3 regions of the Actinoplanes sp. NPDC051405 genome follow, and region 1 is predicted to be linked to each of the others. Evidence: riboswitches for the same ligand, from Rfam matches in the RefSeq annotation. Region 1 holds a riboswitch; each other region holds the start of a gene.

The links. Region 1 has a riboswitch for cyclic di-AMP ahead of ACZ6S4_RS44310 (C40 family peptidase). Riboswitches for the same ligand answer to the same signal wherever they lie in the genome.
Region 2: it holds a riboswitch for cyclic di-AMP, as region 1 does, so the genes downstream of both, ACZ6S4_RS18885 (coiled-coil domain-containing protein) here and ACZ6S4_RS44310 (C40 family peptidase) in region 1, are expected to answer to the same signal.
Region 3: it holds a riboswitch for cyclic di-AMP, as region 1 does, so the genes downstream of both, ACZ6S4_RS43835 (C40 family peptidase) here and ACZ6S4_RS44310 (C40 family peptidase) in region 1, are expected to answer to the same signal.

The regions. Positions count from the first base shown of each region.
Region 1 is NZ_JBVJIR010000040.1:830-10,298, forward strand. Features, by position in the region: gene ACZ6S4_RS44290 (DUF1360 domain-containing protein) at 23-592, opposite strand; gene ACZ6S4_RS44295 (DUF6158 family protein) at 609-866, opposite strand; gene ACZ6S4_RS44300 (hypothetical protein) at 956-1,417, shown strand; gene ACZ6S4_RS44305 (DUF3817 domain-containing protein) at 1,459-1,785, shown strand; cyclic di-AMP (ydaO/yuaA leader) riboswitch at 1,996-2,130, shown strand; gene ACZ6S4_RS44310 (C40 family peptidase) at 2,178-3,104, shown strand; gene ACZ6S4_RS44315 (sigma-70 family RNA polymerase sigma factor) at 3,189-4,190, opposite strand; gene ACZ6S4_RS44320 (SDR family NAD(P)-dependent oxidoreductase) at 4,740-5,420, shown strand; gene ACZ6S4_RS44325 (dTMP kinase) at 5,417-6,271, opposite strand; gene ACZ6S4_RS44330 (nucleotidyltransferase) at 6,399-6,983, shown strand; gene ACZ6S4_RS44335 (hypothetical protein) at 6,985-7,239, shown strand; gene ACZ6S4_RS44340 (metallophosphoesterase family protein) at 7,236-7,979, shown strand; gene ACZ6S4_RS44345 (GPGG-motif small membrane protein) at 8,092-8,235, shown strand; gene ACZ6S4_RS44350 (MHYT domain-containing protein) at 8,440-9,366, shown strand; gene ACZ6S4_RS44355 (HD domain-containing protein) at 9,410-9,469, shown strand, end outside.
Region 2 is NZ_JBVJIR010000008.1:105,095-114,563, reverse strand. Features, by position in the region: gene ACZ6S4_RS18890 (glycoside hydrolase family 65 protein) at 1-1,357, shown strand, start outside; gene ACZ6S4_RS18885 (coiled-coil domain-containing protein) at 1,421-2,437, opposite strand; cyclic di-AMP (ydaO/yuaA leader) riboswitch at 2,443-2,578, opposite strand; cyclic di-AMP (ydaO/yuaA leader) riboswitch at 2,857-3,006, shown strand; gene ACZ6S4_RS18880 (coiled-coil domain-containing protein) at 3,010-4,095, shown strand; gene ACZ6S4_RS18875 (ABC transporter ATP-binding protein) at 4,126-4,902, opposite strand; gene ACZ6S4_RS18870 (ABC transporter permease) at 4,907-5,803, opposite strand; gene ACZ6S4_RS18865 (TetR/AcrR family transcriptional regulator) at 5,973-6,581, shown strand; gene ACZ6S4_RS18860 (sensor histidine kinase) at 6,584-7,723, opposite strand; gene ACZ6S4_RS18855 (response regulator) at 7,745-8,389, shown strand; gene ACZ6S4_RS18850 (glycerophosphodiester phosphodiesterase family protein) at 8,454-9,434, shown strand.
Region 3 is NZ_JBVJIR010000037.1:33,446-42,914, forward strand. Features, by position in the region: gene cydB (cytochrome d ubiquinol oxidase subunit II) at 1-940, opposite strand, end outside; gene ACZ6S4_RS43820 (cytochrome ubiquinol oxidase subunit I) at 950-2,344, opposite strand; gene ACZ6S4_RS43825 (BlaI/MecI/CopY family transcriptional regulator) at 2,420-2,788, shown strand; gene ACZ6S4_RS43830 (M56 family metallopeptidase) at 2,785-3,708, shown strand; cyclic di-AMP (ydaO/yuaA leader) riboswitch at 3,844-3,981, shown strand; gene ACZ6S4_RS43835 (C40 family peptidase) at 3,996-4,988, shown strand; gene ACZ6S4_RS43840 (SRPBCC family protein) at 5,042-5,662, opposite strand; gene ACZ6S4_RS43845 (hypothetical protein) at 5,714-6,079, shown strand; gene ACZ6S4_RS43850 (aminoglycoside phosphotransferase family protein) at 6,231-7,133, shown strand; gene ACZ6S4_RS43855 (MarR family winged helix-turn-helix transcriptional regulator) at 7,108-7,524, opposite strand; gene ACZ6S4_RS43860 (epoxide hydrolase family protein) at 7,587-8,666, shown strand; gene ACZ6S4_RS43865 (SDR family NAD(P)-dependent oxidoreductase) at 8,712-9,469, shown strand, end outside.

The sequences.
Region 1 (9,469 bases):
CGGGGGCTTCCTCGTGCCGGGATCAGGCCGCCTGGGCCAGCGCCGGCCGGTCCTCCTCGTCGCTCTGGTGGTCACCCTCCGCGGCCTCCTTGGCCAGGGAGTACGCCATCTGCAGGAAGTCGGACGCGGCCGTCGCGGTGAAAACGGTGGCCGCCAGCCGGGTCAGCCGGGGTGCGAATACCAGACCGCTGGTCAGCCCGGTGGCCACCCACACCGCCAGGCAGAACGGGCAGCTCAGCAGCTCACCGACGGAGTGGCGCAGGGTGCTGCCCTGGTCGCGTACCTCTTCGTTGATCTCACCGCTGCCGGCCGGCGCCGCATAGCGGGTGAACGGCGCGCGCAGCGGGCTGGTGATCGCGTCCTTGGCGATCAGCCGGCTCAGCTTGTGCGTCGCGATGGAGATCAGCACGATGTCGGCGGTGGCCGGGCGATCCGGTACGGGGCGCGCGGTCAGCTTCGCCGCGGCGGCCAGGCTGCCGGCGAGCAGTCCAAACGCCCCCATCGTGGCCACGTAACCGTCCAGCGGCCGGTGTTCGTGGGGTGCGTAGTCCCGCCGCAGCCGGTTCAGCCGGCCGCGTACCGAGGAGATCATGAAATCCGGGTTCCTCTCAGAAGTCCTGGGTGAGCCGGCCGGGATCGACCTCACGGCCGGCGTACCGGGACAGGTACTCGTTCTCCAGCTCCTCGGTCCGCCGCAGATGGTTGGCCAGGGCGGCGTCCGGGCCGTGTCGCAGGGTCTGCAGCCGGGTGCGGTGCAGGCTGGCCAGCTCACGGAACAGATCGTCGTCGGCCAGCCCCGCGGGGTCGATGCCGTTCTCGGAGACGACGGTCTCGTCGCCGGCGGAGTCGAGCCGGGCGTCGGTCATGACGGCGCTCCCTTCCTCGGTCGCTCAGTGCTTGCTGCAAGGGGTTGCCCGTGCGCCCTGCCGCCAAACCCGCCGGTACGCTGAGGGACATGAAAGGGCTGTGGACCCCCGCGTGGATCGCGCGCCACATCCTGGCGCTCGTGCTCGTGGCCGGATTCCTGGCCCTGGGCTGGTGGCAGTTCAGCCGGGCCACCGGCGGCAATTCGCTCAGCTGGGGCTACACCTTCGAATGGCCGGTGTTCGCCGTCTTCGTGGTGTTCATCTGGTACCGCGAGGTCCAGCAGGAGCGCCGCGCCGCCCGCGCCGCCGAGCAGGACGGGCCGGCAGAGGCCGAGCCGCAGTCGGAGGAGCAGCCGGCGCAGCAGCCCGTGCCCCGGCAGGACGCCCCGGTGACCGTGCGCCGCCCGGTCCGCGTACCGGTGGCGCAGGTGGCGCCGGCCGACGACGACGATCCCGAGCTCGCCGCCTACAACGACTACCTCGGCTGGCTGGCCGCCCACCCCGGAGCCCGGCCGAGCGACTATCCCGGCCGTCGCGCCAGCGCCGGCTGAGTCCAGACCGCCCAGTTCCAGCGAGTTCAAGGACGTGCACTATGCAGGGAGCCCTCACCCGCTACCGGATCATCGCCTGGATCGTCGGCGTGGTCCTCATCGCGCTCGTGGTGGTCGGCATGCCGCTGAAGTACCTGGGTGACAACGACACCGTGGTGGCCACCATCGGCCCGTTCCACGGCTTTCTGTACATGGTCTACCTGGTCGCCGCCTTTGACCTGAGCCGCCGGGCACACTGGCCGCTGGGCCGGATGCTGCTGGTGATGCTGGCCGGCACGATCCCGTTCCTCTCCTTCTGGGCCGAACGGGTCGTCTCGCACAAGTGGGTCCCGGCCACGCGCACTTCGCCGCCGGCCATGGCAGAGTAGAAAAAGTAACGCTGCGGAACGGATTTGTTGCCCGCCGTTATCGGGATCATTCTCTTATTTGTGATCATTGGCGCAAGTCACTCTTCGGGCTCTTGTGTTAATGCCGCGCGCCGATAAGTTAATGCGGTTGGTCCGGTCCGCAGCCACACCCTCGGTGGCGCCGGCCAACGCCGCCGAATCCTCGCCGGCGGAAACGGACGACCAGATCCCCCACGGTCACCGCCTCCGCCACGACGAACCGGGGAACCAACCGAAGCAGCACCGGGGTGAATCCGCGCGAGCGGTAGGGGCCTTCTTCCCGCCCCGAACCCGTCAGCTAACCCGGTAGGCGGCCCGAGCGGAAGAAAGGCCACAAACCGTTGCCACACGCCCGCACGAGGCTCCGTGCGCTGGTGGTTGCCGCCCTGGCGATCGCGATCACCGGCACCACCGCGACCGCCGCACACGCGGAACCGTCGACGAGTGAGCTGACGAAGAAGATCGACAAGGCGTCCGATCAGCTCGAGGACGTCGTCGAGTCGTACAACAAGATGAACATCAGCCTCAAGCAGACCAAGGACCAGGAAAAGAAGCTGGCCGCATCGCTGGCCCCGGCCAAGGCCGCGCTGGAGGCCGCCGGCACGCAGATGGACGCGATCGCGGCGTCGGCGTACAAGACCGGCAACATCGGCACCATGAACGTCGTGCTCGAGGGCGCGGACAACCTCATGGACAGGATGAGCATCCTCGAGCAGATCTCCCGCAGCCGCGGCCGTGACATCGCGGAGTACCGCGCGACGACGGAGAACTTCGCCGAGCGCCAGGCCGCCCTCAAGGCGACGCAGAAGAAGCAGGAAGCCGAGGCCAAGGCCCTCAACGCGCGCAAGAAGAAGATCGAGGGCGACCTCAAGAAGCTGTACGCGATGCGCACCGCCGCCTACGGCTCGCCCACCGAGAAGGCCAGCAAGTACACCGGCAACATCCCGTCCATCGCGGGCTCCGCCGGTAAGGCCGTCACCTTCGCCTACAACGCCCTCGGCGTCATGTACGACTACGGCGCGGACGGGCCGAACGGTTACGACTGCTCGGGCCTGACCTCCGCCGCCTGGCGGGCCGCCGGCAAGTCGCTGCCACACAACGCCGCAGCGCAGTACAGCGCGACCACCAGGATCTCGCGGTCCGAGCTCAAGCCGGGCGACCTGGTCTTCTACCGCAGCAACGGACACGTCGGCATCTATGTCGGCGGTGGCCAGATCATCGACGCCTCCCGCGCGGGCCAGCCCGTCAAGAAGCGCACGATCGACATCATGACCCCGAACGGCTACGGCCGGGTCACCTGAGCCGGGTCACCCGCTTCAGCAGGCACGAGAAAAGGCCGGTGTCCCCTGAGGGGTCACCGGCCTTTCGCCGTACTGGCGGTTGCCTTACGCGGCCTGCAGGCCCTCGGCCCGGGCCAGCTCACGCAGCCGGCCGAGCGCCTGGATCTCCAGCTGGCGGATGCGCTCCCGAGAGAGCGAAAACCGCGACGCCACCTCGGTCAGCGAGTGCTCGCGACCGTCCTCGAGGCCGTACCGGGCGCGCATGATGCCCGCCGAACGGTCGTCGAGGTGGTTCAGCAGTCCCTCGATGCGCTGACGCTCCAGCGCGGTCAGGACGATCTCCTCGGGCGACGGCGCGTCGCTGTCGGCGACCAGGTCGCCGAGGTTGGTGTCGCCGTCGTCGCCCACCGGGGTGTCCAGGGACACGGTGTCCTGGGCCCAGCGGGTCAGCTCGGTGACGCGCTCCACCGTCACGCCCAGCGCCGCGGCGACCTGCGCGGGCTCCGGGTCGGCGCCGAGCTCGCGGACGAGCTGGCGGGTGACGTTGCGCATCCGGTTGACGTCCTCGACCAGGTGCACGGGCAGGCGCACGGTGCGCTCCTGCTGGGCGATGGCCCGGCTGATGGCCTGGCGGACCCACCACGTCGCGTAGGTCGAGAACTTGTAGCCACGCTCGTAGTCGAACTTCTCGACGGCGCGCACGAGGCCGGTGTTGCCCTCCTGGATGAGGTCGAGCATCGGCATGCCCGAGCGCACGTAACGGCGGGCGATCGACACGACCAGTCGCAGGTTGGCGCGAATGAAGAGATCCTTCGCCCGCTTGCCCTCGGTGACCAGCCGCTCCAGCTCTTCCCGGCTCACGCCGCGACGGACCTCGCCGGTGTCGAGCAGGTGCTCGGCGTAGAGGCCGGCCTCGATTGCCTTGGAGAGGTCGACCTCCCTGGCAGCATCCAGCAGCGGCGTCCGGGAGATTTCGTGCAGGTAGACTCCGACGAGGTCGCGCTCCTCGGCGACCTGGTCGGTCCTCATCACGGTGTTCTTCTCCACGTTGCCCACGGTCCCCTCATTGCCTTCACTAACCCTGTTACGGGCAATACCTGCGTCCATCAGCCCTCCCCGTAACGTCCGCAGTTCATGCATTGCGGTGCTGACACATACCTGAACAGTTGGCGCCCTGCGCTGATTCCGGCTGGTGAGTCGAAAGTGTCACGAGTGTCTGAGCATCAGCTGAGAGCCGCGTGCATACTTACTGAAGAGGGCTCTCGCAGAGGTATTCGGAGCAGCACCCGCCGGTGGATGCGTGATGAGACGCATACCCTGTGCCCGCTTCATGACACCATCGGCCCCTCTTCGTCACAGCGACGGGCATCACGGATTCCGCTGCGATGCTCATCACTACCCAGTACGGGCTGGTAGCCGATTGGGTTCACGTCCAGCATCGACAGGTTGCCGTCCGGCTTGACCCAAACGCCACGGCGAAAGCTCCCGTCGCCGACCGCGAACGGGACCACCTGCCACGATGCGGCACGACAAGCCCCAGTTCACTCGCCCGTACGGGTGACCCACGCGGGAATGACGGCCGTTCGGCGGGCCGCCCCGGCCGTTCCATCGAGTCCCGGCGACCGTGACGCAAAACACACCGTTACGGTTCACGGTATGGAGCGCAGTGTGCTGGTTACGGGTGGAGCGGGCGGGCTCGGCGGGGCCATCCTCGATGTGCTGCGCGATCAGGGCTGGCGCGTCGTCGCCCCGGTCCGGGCCGGTGCCGATCGACTGCCGAAAGATGTGGTCTCGGTCACGGCCGAGCTGAGCGACCCCGATGCTGTCGCCGCCGCGGTGGCCGTCGCAACCGCGGAGTCCGACGCACCGCTGCGCGCGGTGGTGAACCTGGCCGGCGGATATGCCGGCGGCGGGCTGGTGCACGAGACGCCGATCGAGGACTTCGAGGCGATCCTACGGTCCAATCTGCGCCCGACGTACCTGGTGACCGCGGCCGCCCTGCCCCACCTGGTGGCGGCCGGCGGCGGCTCGGTGGTGTGCGTCTCGTCGCGCGCGGCGGTCGCCCCGTTCGCCGGAGCGGCCGGGTACGCGACTGCCAAGGCCGCGGTGCTCGCCTTCGCGAACGCGGTCGCCGTCGAATACAAGAAGAGCGGGGTGCGCTGCAACACCGTGCTGCCCAGCGTCATCGACACGCCGGCCAACCGGGCCGCCCAGCCGGCCGCCGACTTCTCCCGCTGGGTCACCCCGGCCGAGATCGCCCAGGTGATCGGCTTCCTGGCCGGGGACGGCTCGGCGCCGACCAGCGGTGCCGCCATCCCCGTCTACGGCCGGGCCTAGAAGCCCTCCGCCAGCTGGTAGGTCAGCACCGAGGCGGCCGCGGCCAGGGTCGCCACGGTCACCAGCAGCGCCCGGGCGTGGGCGACCAGCATCGTCGCCGGTCCCCGCGAGCCGGAAGGCACCCGGGGCAGCGGAACCACCGCCGGCACCGGCGCGGGCAGCCACGCCCGCAGATGGTCCAGCAGAGCCTGCTGCACCTGCTCCGGAGTGCCGTTCGCGTCGATCACCACGAAGGTGGGGTGCTCGGGCAGGGACTCGTACGCAGCGGTAGCCGCGCGCAGGTAGTCCATCTCCTCGTGGTCGTAGCCTCGCCGCTCGATCCGCTCGTACGCGACGGCGGGATCCACGGCCAGCAGGAACGTCACGTCCGGCGCGGGGAACACCCGGTAGGCCAGGCGGGCGCGGCGCTCGGCCCTGTTCAGTCGCTCGGGGCGGGGGGTCTTGGCGTGCGCGCGGATGCTCGCGTACTGGCAGACGGCGTACCGGTCCATGATCGCGATTTCGCCCGTGACCGTGCGGCGCAGCAGCGTGCGCAGGATCGCGAGCCAGCGCAGCACCGACTCGACGAAGAGCATCGCCTTACGGCCGAGCAGGTGCTCGCCGTCGCGCCGGCCCAGCGCCGTGGCCAGCCGGCCGAACCAGCGGCGGCCGCCGGCGTTGCGCCGGTACGTCGCCGGCAGGCCCCGGGCGGCCAGGGCGGTCGCCAGCTGGTGAGCCTGGGTGGTCTTGCCGGAGCCGTCGATGCCGACCAGCGCCACCGTGCGCAGCGGGCGGACGGCGGTGACCGGGTGGTGCCGGACCGGGTGCTGATCGTCGAAAGCGGGGCGGGCGGAACCGAGGTCAGGGACCATACCCACCAACGGTACCCGGGCCAGTCACGCTCGGTTCCGGCCCGAGGCGTGCTGCTGGTGTGAAGGCATCCGGCTCCGGGTAGACCGGAAGTGCCAAACGCACATCAATCGACGCAGGGAGACCGCCATGCCGCACCGGGTGGACGAGGGCCTGGTCAACACGCTCAAACGGGTTGCCTCCGTGCTCAAACAGGCGGAAGTCCCGTTCGCGCTCGGCGGCAGCTTCGCGGTTTACGCCCACGGCGGGCATTCCAGCGATCACGACGTCGACTTCCTGATCCGCGAGCAGGACAAGGCCCGGGCGCTCGAGGAGCTGTCCGCGGTCGGCTTCGAGGTGGAGCAGCCACCTGAGGACTGGCTGGTCAAGGTCTTCGACGAGGGCCGGATGGTGGACCTCATCTACCGCCCGGTCGAGTCGCCGGTGACCGACGCCACGCTGCGGGACACCGTGATGCGCCCGGTCGAGGCGATCAACATGCCCGTGCTGTCGGCGACCCAGCTGATGGTGCACAAGCTGCTGAGCTACACCCAGCACTACTGCGACTTCGCCACCGGCCTGCCGGTCGCCCGGTCCCTGCGCGAGCAGATCGACTGGGACAGGGTCCGCGAGGAGACCGCGAAGTCGCCGTACGCGGAGGCGTTCCTGGTCCTGCTCGACCGCCTGGACGTGGTCGCACAGCCGGGGGAAGCACGTCTGACAGTGGGGGGTTGAGATGACACCACAGCTCGACGAATACGTGGAGGCGGAGATCCAGCGCCTGCTCACCGAGAACGGCGCGATCGCCGAGCAGGGCATCACCCTGCAACGTCGCGAGCACCTGCTGGTGCTCGGCGGCGAGGTGGAGAGCGCCCAGCGGCGCGACGAGATCTGCCGGCAGATCACGGCGAACTTCCCGGACGTGGAGATCGCCTGCGACATCGGCATCGTGCGCGCCGCGGCGCCCAGCGAGGTGGAGGAGATCTCATGATCCGGATCGCCGCCGTGGGCGACGTCCACGTCGACAAGGACGTCCTGGGCCGCTACCGGCCCGCACTCGAACAGCTGCCCGGTGCCGCCGACGCGCTGCTGATCGCCGGGGACCTGACCCGGCACGGCACCGTCGAGGAGGCCAAGTGCATGGCGACCGAGTTCGGCGACCTGGGCGTACCGGTCGTCGTCGTGCTCGGCAACCACGACCACCAGAGTGACCAGCAGGACGCGCTCAGCGAGGTGCTCCGCGACGCCGGCATGACGGTGCTGGAGGGCGACGCGACCGTCCTGGAGATCAACGGTCACCGGCTCGGCATCGCCGGCGCCAAGGGCTTCGGCGGCGGGTTCGCCGGGGCGTGCGCCAGCTCGTTCGGCGAGCGCGAGATGAAGAATTTCGTCGGTACGACCGAGGCGATCGCCGAGCGGCTCGGTGCGGCGCTGCGGGGGCTCGACTGCGATGCCCTGGTGGCACTGACCCACTACGCCCCGGTGCCCGAGACGCTGGTCGGTGAGCCGCTCGAGATCTATCCGTTCCTGGGGTCGTACCTGCTGGGTCAGGCGATCGACTCGGCCCCGACGGCGCTGGCCCTGCACGGGCACGCGCACCACGGCAGTGAGCGGGGCCGTACGCCCGGCGGCGTGCCAGTCCGCAACGTGGCGCACCCGGTGATCAAGCAGGCGTACAACGTCTACCAGCTGCTCTCGGAGGACGTCGACGCCGGTCTCGCGACCGTCTGACGTCGCGGTGGCCGACCGGCCCCGTTCCCGCCCCGTCGAGGGCAGGAACGGGGCCGATGTGGTTGCCGGGACCCCAGGTTTTGGATTTTCGGCGCTCGGGTACCAGATCGACATGGAACTTTTGCTCTGGATCCTCGCAGTCATCCTCGTGGTCGCCGGCATCCTCGCGCTGTTCCGGCGGCAGATCCTCTGGGGCGTTGTCCTCATCGTCGTCGGTCTTCTCGTCGGCCCCGGCGGCGTCAGCATCTTCAGTTAAAACCCTCCTACCCCCCGGCAGTTTCCTGACCGGTCACGACGACCGCACCGGGGCTGCCGTATGGCTACCTCTCGCAGGCAGTCATACGGTGGCCCCGGTTCTCTTTGCGTAGCGGGACGCACACGAGGTGCGATGTCCCACATCGGACCTATGGCTCAATCCTCAGCGAACTGTTCCCGATGTTCGTGAGGGCGTGACGACAAAGTGGCCGAGGTCCATCACTTCACCTACGGAGCCTTCAACCCGATCGCGGCGTACCTGGTCGCGGTTCTCGGTTCCTTCCTCGGCCTGCTCGCCACCGGCCGGGCGCGCAGCGCCCGCTCCCGCAGCCGCCGCAACCGCTGGCTGGTCATCGCGGCCTTCTCGATCGGCGGCGCCGGCATCTGGCTCATGCACTTCACCGCGATGCTCGGCTTCGACGTGCCGCAGAGCCCGGTGCGGTACAACCCCTGGGTGACCATGGCGAGCCTGGGCCTGTCGGTGGTCACCGTGGGCCTCGGGCTGATGGTCGTCGGGCACGGCCGGCGCAGCCTGCCGAAGATCGCGGTGGCGGGCTTCTTCACCGGTATCGGCGTGCTGGCCATGCACTACACCGGGATGGCCGGGCTGCACGTGTCCGGCAAGATCCATTTCAACCCGGTCCTGGTCGCCGCGTCCGCGATCATCGCGGTCGTCGCCTGCGCCGCCGCGCTCTGGTTCGCCGTCTCGGTCAAGGGCATGGGCGCGATGACCGGCGCCGCCTTTCTGATGGGCATGGCCGTCTTCGGCATGCACTACACCGGCATGGCCAGCATGTCCGTCGAGCTCAGCCCGACCGTCTCCACCGCCGTCAGCGGCATCAAGCCGCTGCTGATGATCGTGCCGATCACGCTGGTCAGCGCCGCCCTCATCCTCGGCGTCGCGCTGAGCGCCCTGCAGGCGATGACCGACGAGGAGTTCACCTTCGGCGACGGGGTGCCGCGCCGCGGGATGCACGCCGAGAACCCCTGGTCGCTCAAGCAGGCGTCGATGTCGGCCATGCGGCGCGCCCCCGGCAGCCGCCCGTCGCCCGGCACCCGGCCCTCGCCGCGCCCGGTCCCGCTGCGCCCCAAGCCGCTGCTCGACGAGCCGCTGATCGACGTCCCTTCCTGATCGCGGACCCACGCGGCGGCCGCGTCCGGTATACCTGATCGGCATGGCGCCAAGGATGCTGCTGTCGATGCCGTTGCACGCGATCACCGAGGTGTACGGCGAG
Region 2 (9,469 bases), on a different contig from region 1:
CGCCCGGGCCGAGCAACGACCGATCGGCTCCAAGGGCCTCAGCGGCCCCGGATACGACGGTCACACGTTCTGGGACGCCGAGACCTTCGTGCTGCCCGCCCTGACGTACACGCAGCCGGCCGCCGCGGCGGACGTGCTGCGCTGGCGGCACTCCACTCTGGATCTTGCCCGGGAGCGCGCGCAGACCCTCGGCCTGCAGGGCGCGGCCTTCCCGTGGCGCACGATCCGCGGGCAGGAGTGCTCGGCGTACTGGCCGGCCGGCACCGCCGGGTTCCACATCGGAGCCGACATCGCCGACGCCGTGCGGCGCTACGTCTCGGCGACCGGCGACTTGGACTTCGAGCGCGACTACGGCCTGGAGCTGCTCGTCGAGACCGCCCGGCTGTGGCGCTCGCTCGGGCACCACGACCGGCACGGCCGCTTCCACATCGACGGCGTCACCGGCCCGGACGAGTACACGGCCGTGGTCGACGACAACGTCTACACCAACCTGATGGCGCAGCAGAACCTGTTCGCCGCGGCGGACGCGGCCAAGCGGCACCCGGAGCTCGCCCGCAAGCTGGGCGTGGACGACGAGGAGTCGGCGTCGTGGCGGGACGCGGCGGCTTCCGTGCACATCCCGTACGACCGGGAGCTCGGCGTGCACCAGCAGTCGGAGGGCTTCACCCGGCTGGCGGAGTGGGACTTCGAGAACACCCCGCCGGAGGCGTACCCGCTGCTGCTGAACTACCCGTACTTCGACCTGTACCGCAAGCAGGTGGTCAAGCAGGCCGATCTGGTCATGGCGATGTACCTGCGAGGTGATGCCTTCACCCCCGAGGAGAAGGCCCGCAACTTCGCGTACTACGACGCCCGTACCGTGCGGGACTCGTCGCTGTCGGCCTGCATCCAGGCCGTCATGGCCGCCGAGGTGGGCTTCCTGGAGCTGGCCCACGACTATCTGGGCGAGGCCGCCCTGATGGACCTGCACGACCTGCACCAGAACGCCCGGGACGGCGTGCACGTGGCGTCCCTGGCCGGTTCCTGGATCGCCCTGGTGGCGGGCCTGGGCGGCATGCGTGACTTCAACGGGCAGCTGTCCTTCGCGCCCCGGCTGCCCAGCCGGATCAACGCGCTGGAGTTCTCGCTGCTCTGGCGCGGCCTGCGGCTGCGGGTGGAGGTCACGGCCGACGAGGTGACCTACTCGCTGCGCAACGGCGGTGGTTCGGCGCGTCTGGACCTGCTGCACCACGGCAAAGAGGTCACCATCACCCAGGTGAAGCCGGTCGTGCTGCCGATCCCGCCGGCGCCGCCGACGGGACCCGCGCCCAGCCAGCCGGCCGGTCGCGCCCCGGTGCGCCGGGCCACCGGGGTCTGATTCCGCAACGAAGAAGCCCCCGTCCTCCGCGAGGAGGACGGGGGCTTCTCTGCGCTTGCCGCGCTAAAGCATCGAGACGTGTACGTGGTCCGTGTGATCACTGGGACCGTGGTACGACTTCCAGCCCGTGGCCGGGAACCAGATCTGTTTGTTCCAGATGACGTAGAGGATGCCGAGCCGGTCGGCGTTACGCACCAGGAAGGCCATCAGGTTGTTGCCGTACTCCCGGGTGTCCTGGTTGTGCCAGGGTGCGAAGCCGCTCTTCTGCAGGGACCAGTCGCAGGCGCGGCCCTTGGGATGCTCGAACGGGCCGCCGTTGCGGTGACAACCGACGAACCGGTTGAACTTGGCCTTCTTCACTTCCTTGTACATGTGGAAGGTCCGCGCGGTGATGCAGCCGCCCGTGGTGGGGTCGTCGACGTTGCAGGACTCCGGGCCGAACTCGCCGTCGGAGTTGCGGGGTGCGGGGGCGGCGACCCGGGACTTGGCGACCACGAAGCCACCCGTCACCGACTTGCCGCCGACCTGGGCCAGCGCCTTCTCCGCCGACTCCTTCTGCTTCTCCATCAGCGCGAGGTTCTGCTTCTGCGCCTTGACCTCCTGGTCCAGGCGCGTCTTGTTGGCGGTCACCTCGTCGATGGCCTGGTCCAGCTCGCGCAGCTTGCCGTCGTTGAGGGCGTTGATCTCCTCCAGGGAGACCGCCTTCTTGAGGAAGCCGTCCGGGCTGGTGGTGTTGAGCAGGAAGCCCATGGTCGAGATGCCGCCGGTGCGGTACTGCTGAGCGGCGACCGCGCCCACCTCGGGCAGCAGCAGGTCGCGCTTCGCCTCGGCGTTCTTGACCTTGAGGGCGAGACCGAGCTGGGTCTTGGTCGACTTGGCGACCGCCGCCTTCGCCGTCAGATAGCGCCGGCCGGTGGAGTCCAGCACGTCGTTCAGCAGCGGGTTGTCGTCGCCGTCGTCGGCGGTGGAGTTGGTGCCGTCCGGACCGGCGTTCGCCGGGGATGCGGGCACGAGCATCATCGTGACCGCGGCGAGCGGTGCCAGGGCGAGGATCAGCCACCGGCGGGGTCTTGCCGTCATTCAGAATCCTTCCGCGTGACCACCGGCCGGGTTAGCTGACGGGTTCGGGACGGAAGCGATCCCTACCACTGACTCGTGGATTCACCCCGGTAGTTCTGTGGTTCCCCGGCTCATCTTGCGACGATTAGATGGTGGGCTGCCGGCGCCTTGGGGGCAGCGCCTTCTGGCAGTGACCGGCGGCCAGCTTACCTGACAACGGCCGAACTGACAGCGCTGCCGCGAACGGTAAAAGGGTTACCGGGCAACGACTTTCCGTCACCGCTCGATGGAATGACGCAGGTCATAGCCCGTAACGACGCATTAATGTGAGTCGTTGCATTCTTTCCGGCAACTGCTCACCATCAGTGCACGATCCATTGCGCACCGTGTGACGACTGTCGATTCCTAGCATTGATGGGTAGTGTTCGTCACGGTCTCAGCGCAGACCGCCGCCTAATCGCCGCACGGCGAGCCGGGGAACCACTTGAGTAATGGGGTGAATCCGATCCGCGCACCCCCGCGCGATCGGTAGGGATCGCTTCCGTCCCGAACCCGTCAGCTAACTCGGTCGGCGGCCGACGGAAGGAATGTTCGTGAGGCTCAACCCTGTCCGCCGGCGATTAGCGACCGTGCTCGCGGTCCTCGTCGCCACCTCGGGGCTGGCGCTCGCCGCCCCGACCTCCGCCACCGCCGCACCCCGCCCCTTCGCCGCGCCGGGCGACTCGGGCGACGACGGCGAGGGCGGTTCGAAGTCCCTCATCAAGCAGCTCGAGGCGGCGTCCAAGGGCTTCGTCGAGGCCAAGGAGGCACTGGACCGCTCCAAGAAGCGCCAGCAGCAGCTGACCGCCAAGCTCAAGGAGCTCGACACCCAGCTCGGCCCCAAGCAGGCGGCGCTGGACGAGATCGTCCAGCGGGCGTACCGCACCGGGCGGCTCGGGCCGATGTCGGCGATGATCACCGCCGATTCCACCGGCAGCATGCTGGACCGGGCGCAGACCCTGGAGACCATCGCCGTCAAGCAGGACCGTGCGGTGCGCGACCTGAAGGACAGCCGGGACCAGCAGGCGCAGGCCAAGACGGCGATCGACACCGCCGTCCGCGAGCAGCAGCGCCAGCTCACCGTCATGGCCAAGCGCAAGAACCAGGCCGAGGACGCGCTCAAGGCCGCCAACGCCGCCAGCGCGGCCGACGGTGGGTCCACCAGTTCGTCGTCCGGCGGCGGTTCCTCCAGTGACGGCGGCAGCAGTGCGCTGGCCGCGGCCGCGCCACGCAACTCGGACGGCTCCTTGCCGAGCGAGTCCTGCAGCGCCAACGACCCGACCACCTCGGGATGCATCACGCCGCGCACCCTGCACGCGATGAACGAAGCGAAGAAGGACGGTTTCACCCGCTTCGTCGCCTGCTTCCGCCAGCAGAACAGCGGTGAGCATCCGAAGGGCCGGGCCTGTGACTTCGCCGCCGACAAGGGTGGCTTCGGCGGCGACGCGACCGGGGCCAGCCGGGACTACGGCAACCGGCTGGCGAACTACTTCATCAACAACGCCGGCCGGCTGGGTGTGCTCTATGTCATCTGGTTCCGGCGGATCTGGCTGCCCAGCAGTGGCTGGAAGTCGTACTCGGGCGCCGGTGGCGACCCGAGCAGCGACCACACCAACCACGTGCACCTGTCGATGCGCTGACCTGATGCGCTGATCACGGGAGTGCGGGGCCTACCGCTTGACGTAGGCCTCGTACTCCTTCAGCACGTCATCGGTCGGGCCGTCGGCGCGGATCAGGCCCGACTCCAGCCAGATGGCCCGCTCGCAGGTGTCGCGGATCGACTGCTCGCTGTGGCTCACCAGGAACACGGTGCCGGCCTGCGCGCGCAGATCCCGGACCCGCTGCTCACTGCGCCGGCGGAACTTCGCGTCGCCGGTGGCCAGCGCCTCGTCGATGAGCAGCACGTCGTGCTGCTTGGCGGCCGCGATGGCGAACCGCAGCCGGGCCCCCATGCCGGACGAGTACGTCCGCATCGGCAGCGAGCTGAAGTCACCGCGTTCGTTGATGCCGGAGAAGTCGATGATGTCCTTGGTCTTGCTCTTGACCTCGGCCGGGGACATGCCCATGGCCAGGCAGCCCAGGACCACGTTGCGCTCACCCGGCAGGTCGTTCATCAGGGCCGCGCTGACGCCGAGCAGGGACGGCTGGCCGGCCGCGTAGATCGCACCGCGCTCGACCGGCAGCAGCCCGGCGATCGCCCGCAGCAGCGTGGACTTGCCTGAGCCGTTGGTGCCGATCAGGCCGACGGCCTCACCCTTGTACGCGACGAAGCTCACACCCTTGATGGCGTGCACCTCACGCATGGTCGCCGGCTTGGTGCCGGTGACGAGCCGCTTGAAGCTGGCGAGCGGGCTGCCGGTGCCCGGGGTCGCCGACTGCTGGATCCGATAGACCACGTGGGCGTCGTCGACGATGACCGTCGGATCGCGCCGGTCGCCGCCGGTCATGTTGTCAGCCACGGCCGTAGCCCTTCTCTCCGCGCCAGAAGTAGACGTAACCCCCGAGACCCACCACGAACGTCCAGGCGAGCGCCTCCAGCCACATCACCGTGGGACTCGCCGCGAGCGGCACGTCCTCCATCAGCGCGTGCCGCATGAGGTCGATGAACACCAGCATCGGGTTCGCCTCCACCAGGGTCAGTTTCCAGCCGCTGAGGTGGTCGGTGAAGCGGGTGACCGGGTAGAGCACGGCCGACAGGTAGAGCCACATCCGCATGACGAACGGGATGAGGTTCCGGACGTCCGGGATCTTGCTGCCCAGCCGGGCGCCGGCCAGGGCCAGGCCGGCGTTGAACACGGCCTGGAGCAGGAAGATCGGCACGATGAGCAGCCACTCCAGGGTGATCGGCTCACCGAAGCCGACCACGATGACCATCAGCACGGCCAGCGAGGCGAGCGTGTTGCGGACCTCGACCATGGTGATGGCCAGGGGCAGGCTGCCTCTCGGGAAGTGCAGTGCCCGGATCAGCCCGAGGTTGCCGGTGATCGCCTGGATGCCCGCCGACACCGTGGACTGGGTGAAGCCGAAGATGAACACGCCGGTGCACAGGTACGCGACGAAGTTGTCGACGCCGCTCTTCGTGTTCAGGATCACGCCGAAGATCAAGTAGTAGACAGCCGCGTTGATCAGCGGCGTCAGCACCTGCCAGAAGACACCGAGCCGGGTCTTGCCGAGCGACGAGGCAACCTTGGCGTTGGCGTACGACGCGATGAAGTGCCGGTACGCCCAGAGCTGACGCGTGTACTCAGGCAGGGAAGGCAGCTTCCCGGCGGCGCTGAGCCCGTGTTTACGGGCCAGCTCCTTGAGCGTCAGGCCGGTCTCGGAATCGGCGACCGCCGTCTGAGGCATGGGGCGCTCCGATCTGGTCGGTCCGCTGGGGATGGGGGACCTGGATGACTTGCGCGGGAACACACTAAACAGTGTGCCGCGATGGAACGGCGTCGTATCGACGTCAGCCCCGAAAGTAGCCGAACTAGCGCCGGAACGCAACCGTTGCGTCCTGGCGTATAGTGCACTCGTGGTTACAGCGAAACGTGCACCCGCCGGAGCGGCGGTGCTCCGCGGGGACATCACCGCGGCCATCCGCAACGCGGTCATGAACGAGCTGGCCGAGGTCGGCTACGGGCGCCTGTCCATCGAGGCGGTGGCGCGCCGGGCCGGCGTCGGGAAGACCGCGATCTACCGCCGGTGGAGCAACAAGCTGGAGATGGTCCTCGAGATCGTCTCCGCCGTGGCGGAGCGTAGCGTGCCGATGCCCGACACCGGAAGCTTCTCCGGCGATCTGCAACTGCTCCTGTTCATCGTGAGCAGGGCCCTGCAGCACCGGATCGCGTCTCAGATCATCCCGGACCTGATGGCCGAGGCGGCCCGCAACCCCAAGATCGCCGAGACGCTGCAACGGGCGCTGCGCACCCACCAGCTGGCCGTCGGCGAGAAGATCGTGGGACAGGCCGTCGAGCGCGGCGAGCTGCCCCCCGGCACGAACGCCGACCTGGCCGTCGACATGATGCTGGGCCCGCTGTACTGGCGGCTGGCGGTCTCGCGCACCCCGATCGACGACGACTACCTCGAGAACCTCAGCAACGCCGTCCTGCGTGCGCTGCAGGAGACCCGCCCCGCGCACTGAGGTCATCGGCCCGCGACGGCGTTCCCCACCCGCAGCGGGAACGACGCCTCGATCCGCCAGCCGGCCGGGGCGCGTGGACCGTGGACCAGGCTTCCGCCGTACCGGGCGAGGTCCTCGGCCAGGCTGAGCAGGCCGAAGCCGCCGGCCTCCCGCCCGGGCCGAGATCGCGGCGGGTCCGGGGGCTCGCTGGTGATCCGCAGGATCAGCGTCCCCGCGCCGTGCTCGGTGCTGATGCTGAGCAGGGCGCCGGGTCCGTCGTGGCGCAGGGCGTTCGTCGCGGCCTCGCCGATCAACCGGTCGGCGACCGCGAGCACCGGCGGCGCCAGCACGTTCCGCAGGTCCGGTGGGTCTGCCGCCAGGCGCAGCCCTGCCGCGCCCAGGGTCTCCAGCCGCGCCGCCAGCCGGGTCGCCGGGTCCGGGTCGTCGGCGTCGGCCAGCGCGGCCCGGACCTCGGTCAACGCTTCCCGGCCGGCCCGCAGCACCACGTCCAGACGGTCCCGGGTGGCGTCGCCGAGCGGCGTGGTCGCCTTCAGCGCCTCGGTCTGGAGCAGCATCACGGTCACCGTTTGCGCGAGCGTGTCGTGCACCCGCCGGGCCAGGCGTTCCCGGTCCTCGGCGGCCGCGGTCGCCTGATCGGCGATCCGGCGTTCCAGCCGCAGGTGCTTCGCCTCCGCCCGCTGCCGTTCCGCCTCGGCGCGCTGGCGCAGGTGCTCGCTGCGTTCCACCCCGGCCAGCCACGCCACCGTCACGGTGACGAAGGCCATCAGCAGACCCTCGACCGGACCGTGCCGGACCGCGCTGGCGGCCGCCATGACCAGCCCGACCGCTGGGCACAGCACCCACCGGATCACCGGTGAGCGGTGGGTTGCCGCGGTGTAGAGCGCGATCGTGGCGGGGAAGAAGCCGACCGCGCGGGCCATCCCCAGCGTGGTGTGCGCGGCGGTCGCGCAGCCCACGACGATCAGCACCGCGGCCGGGAAACGCCGCCGCCAGACCAGCGGCAACAGCTGGGCCACCGCGAGCGGCGCCGAGACGATCGTGCCGGACAGCACGAAGAGCAGGGCGGTCGCCGCACCCAGGCCGAGATCCACCAGCGGCTGCCAATGCCCGCGCAGCCGGCCGGCCGTGATCCTGAACGCCATGCGACTGCTTACCATGGCCCGATGATCCGGCTTGCCGTCGTCGACGACCAGGCGCTGGTCCGGGAAGGGCTGAGCCTGATCCTGGGGGCCCAGCCGGATCTCGAGGTGGTCGCGGAGCTGCCGGACGGCACCGCCCTGCTGGAGCTGCTGGCCGGCGACCCGCTCACCGCCGACGTCATCCTGCTCGACCTCTATCTGCCCGGCGCGGACGGGGTACGGGTACTGGGTCAGGTGCGCGCCCGCCTGCCCGAGGTGCCGGCCAAAGTGCTGATGCTGACCACGGTCGGCCGGGCCTCGGACATCCAGCGGGCGCTGGCCGCCGGCGCCGACGGCTTCGTGCTCAAGGACGCCGGCGGCAGCGAGCTCGCCGCGGCCGTCCGCGGCGCGCACGCCGGGGTCACCGCGCTGAGTGCCTCGGCGGCCCAACTGCTCTGGCCCTCGGTCACCGCCGCGCCTCCGGCGGACACCGCGGCCCGGCTGAACACCCTGACCGGCCGCGAACGCGAGGTGCTCACCCTGCTCGGGCGGGGCCTGACCAACCAGGACATCGCCCGCGACCTGGCCCTCGCCGAACGCACGGTCAAGGCCCACGTGAGCAACCTGCTGGCCAAACTTTCGGTGACCAGCCGCACCCAGGCCGCCCTGCTCGCCCGGGACCTGTCCTAAGGACATAACCCGGCTACGTCCTTCGCCGGTTCCGGCGCGCCTCGCCCGCTGCGAAGCTGCCCGGATGCCCCACGACAAACGCGCGCGCCGGTTCCGCCGGCTCTGGCTCACCCTCGGCGTCGTCCTGCTGATCACCGCCGGGCTCTGGGTGGGCAACAGCTCGGCGCTGTGGGGTGGCGGGGACGGCCGCCCGCTGCTGCTGGCACACCGCGGGATCGCCCAGACCTTCCTGCTGGACGGGGTGAGGAACGACACCTGCACCGCCGGTCGCATCCACCCGCCGGACCACAGCTACATCGAGAACACCTTGCCGTCGATGCGTGCGGCGTTCGCCGCGGGCGCCGGCATGCTGGAGGTCGACGTCCAGGTCACCGCCGACGACCAGCTCGCCGTGTTCCACGACTCGACGCTCGAGTGCCGCACCGACGGCACCGGCAAGGTGCGCGAACACACGCTCGCCGAGCTGCGCCGGCTCGACCTGGGGTACGGCTACACGGCCGACGCCGGCGCCACCTACCCGTTGCGCGGCACAGGAACCGGGCTGCTGCCCACGCTCGACCAGGTCGTCACCGCGTTCCCCGGCCGGGAGCTGCTCGTCGACCTCAAGAACGACGACCCGGCCGAGGGCGAACGGCTGGCCGGCTATCTGGCCACCCTGCCGGCCGAGCGACTGACCACGATCAGCGTGTACGGCGGTGACGCGTCGGTCGCCGCGGTCGCGGACCGGCTGCCCCAGCTCCGCGCCACCTCGAAGAAAATCATGAAGGACTGCCTGGTGCGCTACCTCGGCACCGGCTGGACCGGTCACGTCCCGGACGCCTGCCGGCACACCGAGCTGCACCTGCCGCAACGCTACGGCCGCCTGCTGTGGGGCTGGCCCAACCTCTTCGTCGACCGGATGCGGGCCGCCGACACCCGGGTGGTGCTGGTGGCCGGGGACGGACCCTGGTCGGCGGGCTTCGACCGGCCGGCGGATCTGACCCAGGTGCCCGCGGGCTGGTCCGGCTGGCTGTGGACCAACCGGGTGGACGCGATCACGCCCTGAAGTGCTCAACCGGGACGTGGGTCGTGCCGATGCTA
Region 3 (9,469 bases), on a different contig from region 1:
CCCAGTAGGAGAACGCCTGGTAGACCAGGACGCCGGGGAGCACCACCACGCCGACGACGCTGATCAGCCGCAGCGCCGAGTCGGTGGCCGCCGCGCCTGTCATGGTCAGCGACCAGGCCGGGTCCAGCGTGCTGCGCAGCACGACGTCGCCGTGCACGGTGAAGACGGTGACGACGGCGCCGGCGATGCTCAGCGCCGTACCGCCGAAGGCCAGTGCTTCCTGGCCGTTGCGAGCCAGCATGGCGATGCCCAGGCAGAGCGCGGCCGCGGCCAGCGCCGGCCGCGACTCGGTGGCGAAGCCGATCGCGGCCAGCACGGCGGTGCCGCCGGTGGCCAGCGTGACGCCGAGCCGGCGGGCCCGCAGGTGCACCGGGCCGGTGGTGCGCAGGGTCAGGAACATCGCCCCGATCAGCAGGGCGGCGAACAGGGCCGCACCCGCCCCGGCCAGGGCCGGCCAGCTCAGCAAGGCCGCGGTGCTGCGGCTCAGACCCGTACCGGTGACCTGGCCGTCCGGGCCGAGGGCCAGGCCGTGGGTGAGCACGCCCAGCACCGCTCCCCAGAGCAGCACGATGCCGGCCGAGCTGGCCGCCAGGGCCGCGTCGCAGCGCCGGCGCCAGCGTGGCCCGTCGCCCTTGCCCCGGAACTCCAGCGCCACCCCGCGGACGGCGAGCAGCAGCAACAGGGCGACCATCGGCAGGTAGAGGCCGGAGAGCAGGGCGGCGTACCAGTCGGGGAAGGCCGCGAAGGTCACGCCGATCGCGGCGACCAGCCAGACCTCGTTGCCGTCCCAGAACGGGCCGACGGTGCGGACGACGGCTCCCCGCTCGTGGTCGTCGCGGCCGACGACCGGGGAGAGCAGGCCGACGCCGAAGTCGAAGCCCTCCAGGACGAAGAACAGCACCCAGCAGAGCACCACGAGCGCGAACCAGACAGTGATCATGGCAGTTCCTCAGTAGACCGGGACGGGTTCGCGCTCGGGGGCCTGCTCGCCGGCGGCTGCGGCGGGCGCGGCGGCTTCGAGCGGTTGCCGGGACAGGTGGCGGACCAGCCGCAGCCAGACGACGGCGAGGATGCCGTAGACGACGGTGAAGCCGGTCAGGGAGACGAGCACCTCGCCGCTGGTCAGGCCGGGGGAGATGCCGTCGGCGACCCGGGAGATGCCGAACGCGAGCCAGGGCTGGCGAGCGGTCTCGGTGAAGATCCAGCCGAACGTGTTGGCCGCGGCGGGCAGGATCGGGATCAGCGGCAGAAAGCGGATCAGCAGCCGGTGGGCCTGCCGGTCGCGCCGGGTGGTCCACAGGTAGTACGCCGCGACGGCCGCCGCCAGCATGCCGATGCCGATCATCAGCCGGAACGTCCAGAACGCCACCGGGATCATCGGGATGTAGCTGCCCGGGCCGAACTGGGCGGCGTACTGGGCCTGGAGATCGTCGATGCCCTGCACGGTCGCGCCCGGGTCGCCCTTGGCCAGGATGGACAGCAGCCGCGGGATCTCCAGGCTGAAGAACGGCTCGCCGCCGTCCGGGCCGCCGACCGCGAAGACGGAGAAAGGCGCGCCGGTGGTGGTGGCGTACAGGGCCTCGGCGGCGGCCATCTTCATCGGCTGCACCTCGGTGATGACCTTGCCGAGGTGGTCGCCGGTCAGGGCGGTGAGGGCGCCACCGGTGAGCGTCAGCCAGGCACCGAGCCGGGCCAGCGTACGGAATGCCGCCTCACCCCCGGCCCGCAGCCGCCACACGCCGATGGCCAGCAGCAGCGACCCGCCGGCCATGACCGCCCCGGCCAGCGTGTGCGGGAACGCGGCCAGGTTGACCTTGTTGAGCAGCAGCGCGCCGAAGTCGTCGAGGTGGGCCCGCCCGGTCACCGGGTCCAGCGAGTACGCGACCGGGTTCTGCATGAACGAGTTGGCGGCCAGGATGATGAACGCGGACATCACGGTGCCGGCCGCGACGATGACGATGGTGGCGGCGTGCAGCTTGCGCGGCAACCGGTCCCAGCCGAAGTACCAGAGCGCGAGGAACGTCGCCTCCAGGAAGAAGGCGAGCATGCCCTCGATCGCCAGCGTCGGGCCGAACACGTCGCCGTAGAACCGGGCGAAGTTGCTCCAGCCCAGGCCGAACTGGAACTCCTGCACCAGCCCGGTGACCACGCCGACCGCGAAGGTGACGATGAGCAGCTTGCCGACCAGCTTGGTGAGCTGCAGGTAACGCTCCTGGCCGGTGCGCAGCCAGGCGAGCTGCAGGCCCGCGGCGGTGCCGGCCAGGCTGATCGACAGCGGCACGAAGAAGTAGTGGTAGATCGTCACGACCGCGAACTGCAGCCGGGTCAGCTCGAGCACGTCCACGGATGGCCCCCTCTACGACGTTCCGTAGTAGATACTACGCCCCGTAGTACGACGCTGTGCAGTAGAGTGGGTCACATGGCTTTGGGAGACCTCGAACGTGAGGTCATGACGCAGTTGTGGAACGCCGGCGAGCCGCTGACCGTGCGCCAGGTGCACGAACGGCTGAGCCGCGACCGCGAGCTGGCGTACACGACCGTGATGACCGTGCTGGACCGGCTGGCCAAGAAGGGTGTCGTCACCCAGCAGCGCGCCGACCGGGCGTACCGCTATGCCCCCGCGCAGTCGCGCGAGGAGATGACCGCCGCCCTGATGCTCGACGCCCTCAGTGCGGCCCCCGACGGCGTCCGCGACGCGGCCCTGGCCCACTTCGTCGGCCGGATCGACCCGTCGGCCCTGACCGCCGCCATCGAGGCGGCACGGAAGGACCCGGGCGTAGCGCCGTGACCGCCCTGCTGCTCGGCGCGCTCGGGCTGGCCCTGTCGCTGGTCGTGCCGGGCATCCTGGCCGGCGCGCGCTGGACCGACCGGGCGCCCGCGGCCGCCGTCGCGTTGTGGCAGAGCATCACCCTCACGGGGGTGCTCTGCGCGCTGGGCGTGGTCCTGGCCGGGCCGCAGGAGCTGGTCAGCGAGCTGGGCTCCGACCGTCCGGTGGGGGCCGCGGCGCTGATCTTCGCGCTGGTCGTGGCCACGGTGATCATCGTGCGGCTGCTGGTGTCGCTCGTCCGGGTGAGCATCCGGTCCCGGGCGCGCCGGTCCCGGCACCGGCTGCTGGTCGACCTGCTGGACAGTGCCGAACGCCACGGTGAGCTGCCGGTCGAGGTGCCCGCCGGGTTGCGGGTGCTGGACGGGCCGCTGCCGTTCGCGTACTGCCTACCGGGCCGCTCGCCGCGGGTGGTGCTCAGCGACGGTGCGCTGCGGGTGCTCGACGCCGAGCAGGTGGCCGCGGTCATCGCGCACGAGCAGACCCACCTGCGGCACCGGCACGACGTGGTCATGGAGTCGTTCACCGCGTTCTACCGGGCGGTGCCGCGGCCACTGCGCAGCCGGGCGCCGCTCGACGCCGTACACCTGCTGCTCGAGATGGTCGCCGACGACGCGGCCCGGCGGCGGTGCGGTTCGGCGCCGCTGCGTACGGCCCTGGCGCTGCTCAGCGACGCGGTCAGCCCGGACGCCCCGGCCGAGCTGGGCAGCGCGGCAGCGGAGCGCCGGCGCCGGCTCGACCGGCTGAATATCAGTGATCCGCGCCCGGTCACCGTGGGCCTGACCCTGGCCGCGGCCACCGGCGCGGTCGGTCTGGTGGTGTTACCCACGGTGATTCTGGTGTTGCCATGGCTGGACCGGGCGCTCTCGGCATGGCCGCTTTGACGGCCAATTTCTTACGCTGCGTCAATCAATGTTCGGCGCAGTGTGTCCTGATACCGCCGGGTTCAATTCGTCGTTGATCGGGAGTACGGTAATGCCCGGCTCGGCAGTCCCCCCTCGTCCCAACCCGGGCGAACTGACGGGCCACCGCCTAATCGTCGCGAGACGAACCGGGGACCCAGCAGTTCTGGGGTAAAGCCACCAGCAGCACGGTGGCCGGGCGCGCTTCCCGCCCGCACCCGTCAGCTAACCCGGTCGGCGGCCGAGGGAAGAAAGGACACTGCACCTACGTGAAACGGATTGAGGCGCGCAGCGCCGCAATTCTGCGCAGCATCGCCTGCGCCGTCATCGCGGTCGGGATTCTTCTCACTCCCGGGGTGGCGAATGCGACACCGTCCCCGTCGAGCATCGAAAAGCAGATCGACGAGCAGTGGAACAAGCTGGAACCGGTCATCGAGCAGTACAACAACGTGCACAACCAGCTGCTCAAGAACCAGGCCCAGCTCCGCAAGATCGACAAACGGCTCGCACCGCTGGAGCTGGAGGTCGACCTGGCCATGTCGCAGGTGGGCAACATGGCGGGCAAGGCCTACATGCAGGGCTCGCCCAGCGCCATGAAGGCCATGGTGGTCAGTGGCTCGCCGACCGCTCTGACCGAGAAGCTCACGTTCCTCGACCAGATCAGCCGGCACCAGCGTGAGTCGGTCTCGGGCGCCGCGAAGCTGCGCGACCAGCTCGCGGGTGACAAGCGCGACCTGGACACCCTGACCAAAGCCGTGGCGGCGCGCGACAAGGCGCTGGCCCAGCAGAAGAAGGACATCCAGAAGAAGGTCGACGAGCTGCAGAAACTGCGGATCAGGGCGTACGGCGCGAGCGGCGTCTCCGACGGTCCGTTCAAGACCGGCCCGTGCCCGGTCGACTACACCGACGACAAGGGTGGCCGGGCGGCGCAGAAGGCGTGCGACCTCATCGGCAAGCCCTACGTCTTCGGTGCGGAAGGGCCGGGCGGCTACGACTGCTCGGGCCTGACCAAGGTGGCCTGGGCGGTGGCCGGGGTGCACCTGGAGCACTTCACCGGTGACCAGATCCACGCGGGCCGGGCGGTGAGCCGCAGCCAGCTGCAGCCGGGCGACCTGATCTTCTACGGCAGTCCGGTCCATCATGTCGGCATCTATGTCGGCGGCAACACGATGGTGCACGCACCGCACACGGGCGACCACGTCCGCATGGCGTCGATCGATCGCAGCGGGGCCATCACCGGCATCCGCCGCCCGACCGGCTGAGGCTCGCACCACGCACGACGGAAAGCCGCCACCTCCGTGGCGGCTTTCTCCGTTCAGGGCTGCTCCGGGGCGAACTGGGCCAGCGCCATCTCCTTCGCGGCGGCGATGTCCTCCGGTCCCGCGGTGCCGGACGCCTCGATCACACTCACCCAGGTGTGCACCGACCGCAGCGTGAACTCCCGGGCCTCCGGCGAGTTGGCCGCGGCGACCGGGTCCTCGGCGAAAACACCCTGCAGGAACAGCCCCAGAGCCAGCAACGCGCCGTCCCAGCCGGGGCCGACATAGAGTGCCCCCGCGCCGCTGCGGGCCATCTCGATGGGGACGGTGTGTTCCAGCTCGAGCCGGGTCCGCTCCGCGCCGTCCGGGGACAGGCGCAGCTCCACCAGGCTCAGCGGCCCGCCGAAGGTCAGCCGCAGTAACCGCGGTGGTTCGCAAGCCAGGATGTCACCGCCCGCATTGCCCTCCAGCTGGAACTTGCCGCCGGCCCGCAGGTCACCGCTGACCGGGTAGAACCAGCGCCTGATCCGCTCCGGGTCGGTCAGGGCCGCCCAGACGTCCTCGACCGCGCCGTCATAGACCCGGCCGAGCAGGACGGTGACCCGTTCGCCACCCTCGATCGGGCCCCTGCTGACGGTGCGCCGAATGGCCTCGAGCTGCTCAGCGATCTCGATCATGGTGGTCCTCCTCATGCCGCGCCGTTCTGGACGCGAGCCAGTATGCCAGCCGTGACTTATATAAGCCAGAGCTGGTATGAGGAGAGATCGGCCCAGCAGTTCGCCACCGGCGCCCTGCGTCGCGGGAACGGCATCGAACAGTTCCTCGGCGATACCGTGATCGGCGGCGAGCCCGCCATCCGGTGGGTGGAGATCGGCCCCGTGGGCGGGCAGTACCGGGTCTCGCTGCACACCGTGCGAGACCCGGATGACGACGAGGTGGGCGACCTGCCCAACCTCATCTCGCTCGACCCGGTCGACGAGGCATATGTCGGCGAGGGCCGGGAAATCGGCCGCAGTGAGGACGAGCAAGAAGCGATGTCGCTCGCCGAACGCCTCACCGGCGCCCGCTCCGACCGCTGGTCAACCACGCGGTAGCCGGCGACGAATACATGGACTTCGTCAGGAGCCGGCGAGGCCCCGCCCGAGCGACATAGCCGTCAAGGCCGCATCTCGGTCCGCGGTCGCGACGGCGAGCGCACACCGCGGGCTCCGATGTGTCCGATCATGATGCTGCGAGACTGGGGGCATGTTTCCCGCTGCCTTCGTCCGCAACGTCACCGGCAACTGGGGCGACGACGGCCGGCGCTGGCTCGCGCAGCTGCCCGCCCTGGTCGAGGACGTCGCCCGGGAGTGGGGGCTGACGGTCGGTGCGCCGTACCCGTTGAGTTTCAACTATGTCGCGCCGGCGCGGCGGGCTGACGGGTCGCCGGCCGTGCTCAAGCTCGGCCTGGCCGCGGCCGGTCATGTCGCGATGGAGGCCGACACGCTCGGCTTCTTCGGCGGCCGCGGCGCGGTCGAGGTGCTGGCCCGCGACGACGACCGGGGTGCGCTGCTGCTGGAGCGGGCCGAGCCCGGCGGGACACTGCGGGCGCTGGTCCGCGAGCACGACGAGCAGGCCACGGTCGTGCTCGTCGACATGATGCGGCGTCTGCACCGGCCGGCGCCGGAGGGGCTGGTGCTGGAGGAGTTGTCCTCCCGCGTCGCGTCGTTCGACGCGCATCTGGCCCGGTATCCCGGCGATGACCCGGTGCCGCGGCGACTGGTCGAGCAGGCCCGGGCGCTGCTGGCCGACCTGTGCGCCTCCGCCTCGCAGCGGGTCGTCCTGCACGGGGATCTGCACCACGAGAACGTGCTGGCCGCGGTCCGGGAGCCGTGGCTGGCGATCGACCCGCACGGCGTGCTCGGCGATCCCGGCTACGAGGTCGGAGCGGTGCTCTACAACCCGTTCGACGGTGACGAGCCGGTGCTGGAGCTGCTGCCGGCCCGGGTGGAGCAGTTCGCCGACGGGCTCGGCATGCCCGTCGACCGGGTGGTCGCCTGGGGTTTTGTGCAGGCGGTGCTCTCCGAGGTGTGGCACGCGGAGGGTGGCGCGGGTGGGCCCGGTCAAGCGCTGCGGGTGGCGCTCAAGCTGGCGCCGCGCCTTTCCTGACCAGGCTCAGCAGTCGCACCAGCTCGGCGCGCTCGGCGGTGGTCAGTGGCGCCAGCAGCTCGTCCTGGATGGCGTCGGCCCGGGCGGCCAGCTCCTGGGCGCGTTCACGGCCACGGCCGGTGATCGTCACGACGTTGCGGCGCTTGTCGGCCGGGTCCGGGCTGCGCTCGACGTAGCCGTCCGCGGTCAGCTCGTTGAGCACCGCCACCATGTCGCTGAGGTGGATGCCGGTGCGCCGGCCCAGGTCGGCCTGGCTGGCCGGCCCGTCGAGCAGGGTCTCCAGCAGCCGGTAGTGGTAGCCGCGCGCGCCGACCTCGGCGAAACGTTCGGTGACCAGGCGGCCGGCGTGGGCGGCGGTCTGGGTCAGCAGCCAGCTGGGGAGGTGCTCCATGGGCCGACTCTAACATTTGCCCGACTAACGTTAGTGCGACTAACGTTAGTCGTATGAACGATATCGTGCCGTACCGGATCGACGTCCCGCAGACCGACCTCGACGACCTGGCCGACCGCCTCGACCGCACCCGCTGGCCCGACGAGCTGCCCGGCGCCGGCTGGGACTACGGCATCCCGCTGGCCCGCGTACGCGAACTCGCCGAGCACTGGCGCCACGGTTACGACTGGCGGCGGCACGAGGCCGAGCTGAACGAGCTCCCGCAGTTCCGCACCGAGATCGACGGCCAGCGCGTCCACTTCCTGCACGTCCGCTCGGCCGACCCGGACGCATTGCCGCTGCTGCTCCTGCACGGCTGGCCGGGCTCGGTGCTGGAGTTCCGGGCCCTGACCGGCCTGCTGTCCGACGACTTCCACCTGGTCGTGCCGTCGCTGCCCGGCTTCGGCTTCTCCGGGCCGACCGGGGAGCGCGGCTGGGACCTGAACCGCATCGCCCGGGCCCTGGCCGAGCTGATGACCCGGCTCGGCTACCCGCGTTTCGGCGCCCACGGCGGCGACTGGGGCTCCGGCGTCGCCCGCGCACTCGGCGCCGCCGTCCCCGAACGGGTCGTCGGCGTACACGTCAACTACCTGCCCACGCCCGGCCCGGCGACCGGCCTGACCGGCGAGGACCGCGATCGCGCCGAGCGGACCGCGGCGTTCGCCGCCAACCGGCCCGGCTACCAGGTGCTGCAGGCGACCCGGCCGCAGACCATCTCGTACGCGCTGACCGACTCGCCCGTCGGCCAGCTGGCCTGGATCGCCGAGAAGTTCACCGAGTGGGTCGACCCGGCCTCCACCATCAGCGACGACGTCCTGCTCACCGACGTGTCGATCTACTGGTTCACCCGGACGGCGGGCTCGTCGGCCCGGCTCGCCAAGGAGAGCGGCTACGGCACGCCCTGCCCGGTGCCGATGGGTGTGGCCGTCCTGCCGCACGACATCGTGCTGAGCGTGCGCCCGCTGGCCGAGCGCCTCTTCGACATCCGGCACTGGACGGAGCTGCCGCGCGGCGGGCACTTCGCGGCGCTGGAGGTGCCGGTGGAGCTGGCCGCCGACATCCGCGCCTTCTTCCGGAACCCGGTGATCTCGCCCTCACCGTAGTGCGGGTCCCGCGTCGCCGGGCCCGGCACGGGGAAGAGTGGAGGCATGCGACTCGATCTCACCGGCAGGACTGCTCTCGTCACCGGCTCGACCCAGGGCATCGGCCTCGCGATCGCCACCGGCCTGGCCGCCGCCGGCGCCCGGGTGGCGATCAACGGCCGGGACCGCGACAAGGTGCTCGCCGTGCTCCCGAGCGACGGTGACTACGTCGCCGCCCCGGCCGATCTGACCACCGACGACGGTGTCGCCGCGCTGCTGGAGGCGCTGCCGGAGGTCGACATCCTCATCAACAACCTGGGCATCTTCGGCGCCCGGCCGGCGCTGGAGATCACCGACGCCGAGTGGCGGCGGTACTTCGAGGTCAACGTGCTGACCGCGGTCCGGCTGACCCGGGCGTACCTGCCGGGTATGCGCGAGCGTGGCTGGGGCCGGATCCAGTACATCGCGAGCGACTCGGCGGTGGTGACGCCGGCCGAGATGATCCACTACGGCATGACCAAGACCGCGCTGCTGGCGGTCTCCCGCGGCTTCGCCAAGGAGGCGGCCGGCAGTGGCGTGACGGTGAACAGCGTGATCGCCGGGCCCACCCACACCGCCGGCGTCGAGGAGTTCGTCTACCAGCTCGTCGACCGCGACCTGCCGTGGGACGAGGCGCAGCGCGAGTTCATGCGGCTGCACCGGCCGCAGTCGCTGCTGCAGCGCCTGATCGAGCCTGAGGAGATCGCCAACATGGTGGTCTACCTCAGCTCCCCGCAGGCGTCGGCGACCACGGGCGGCGCGCTGCGCGTCGACGGCGGTTACGT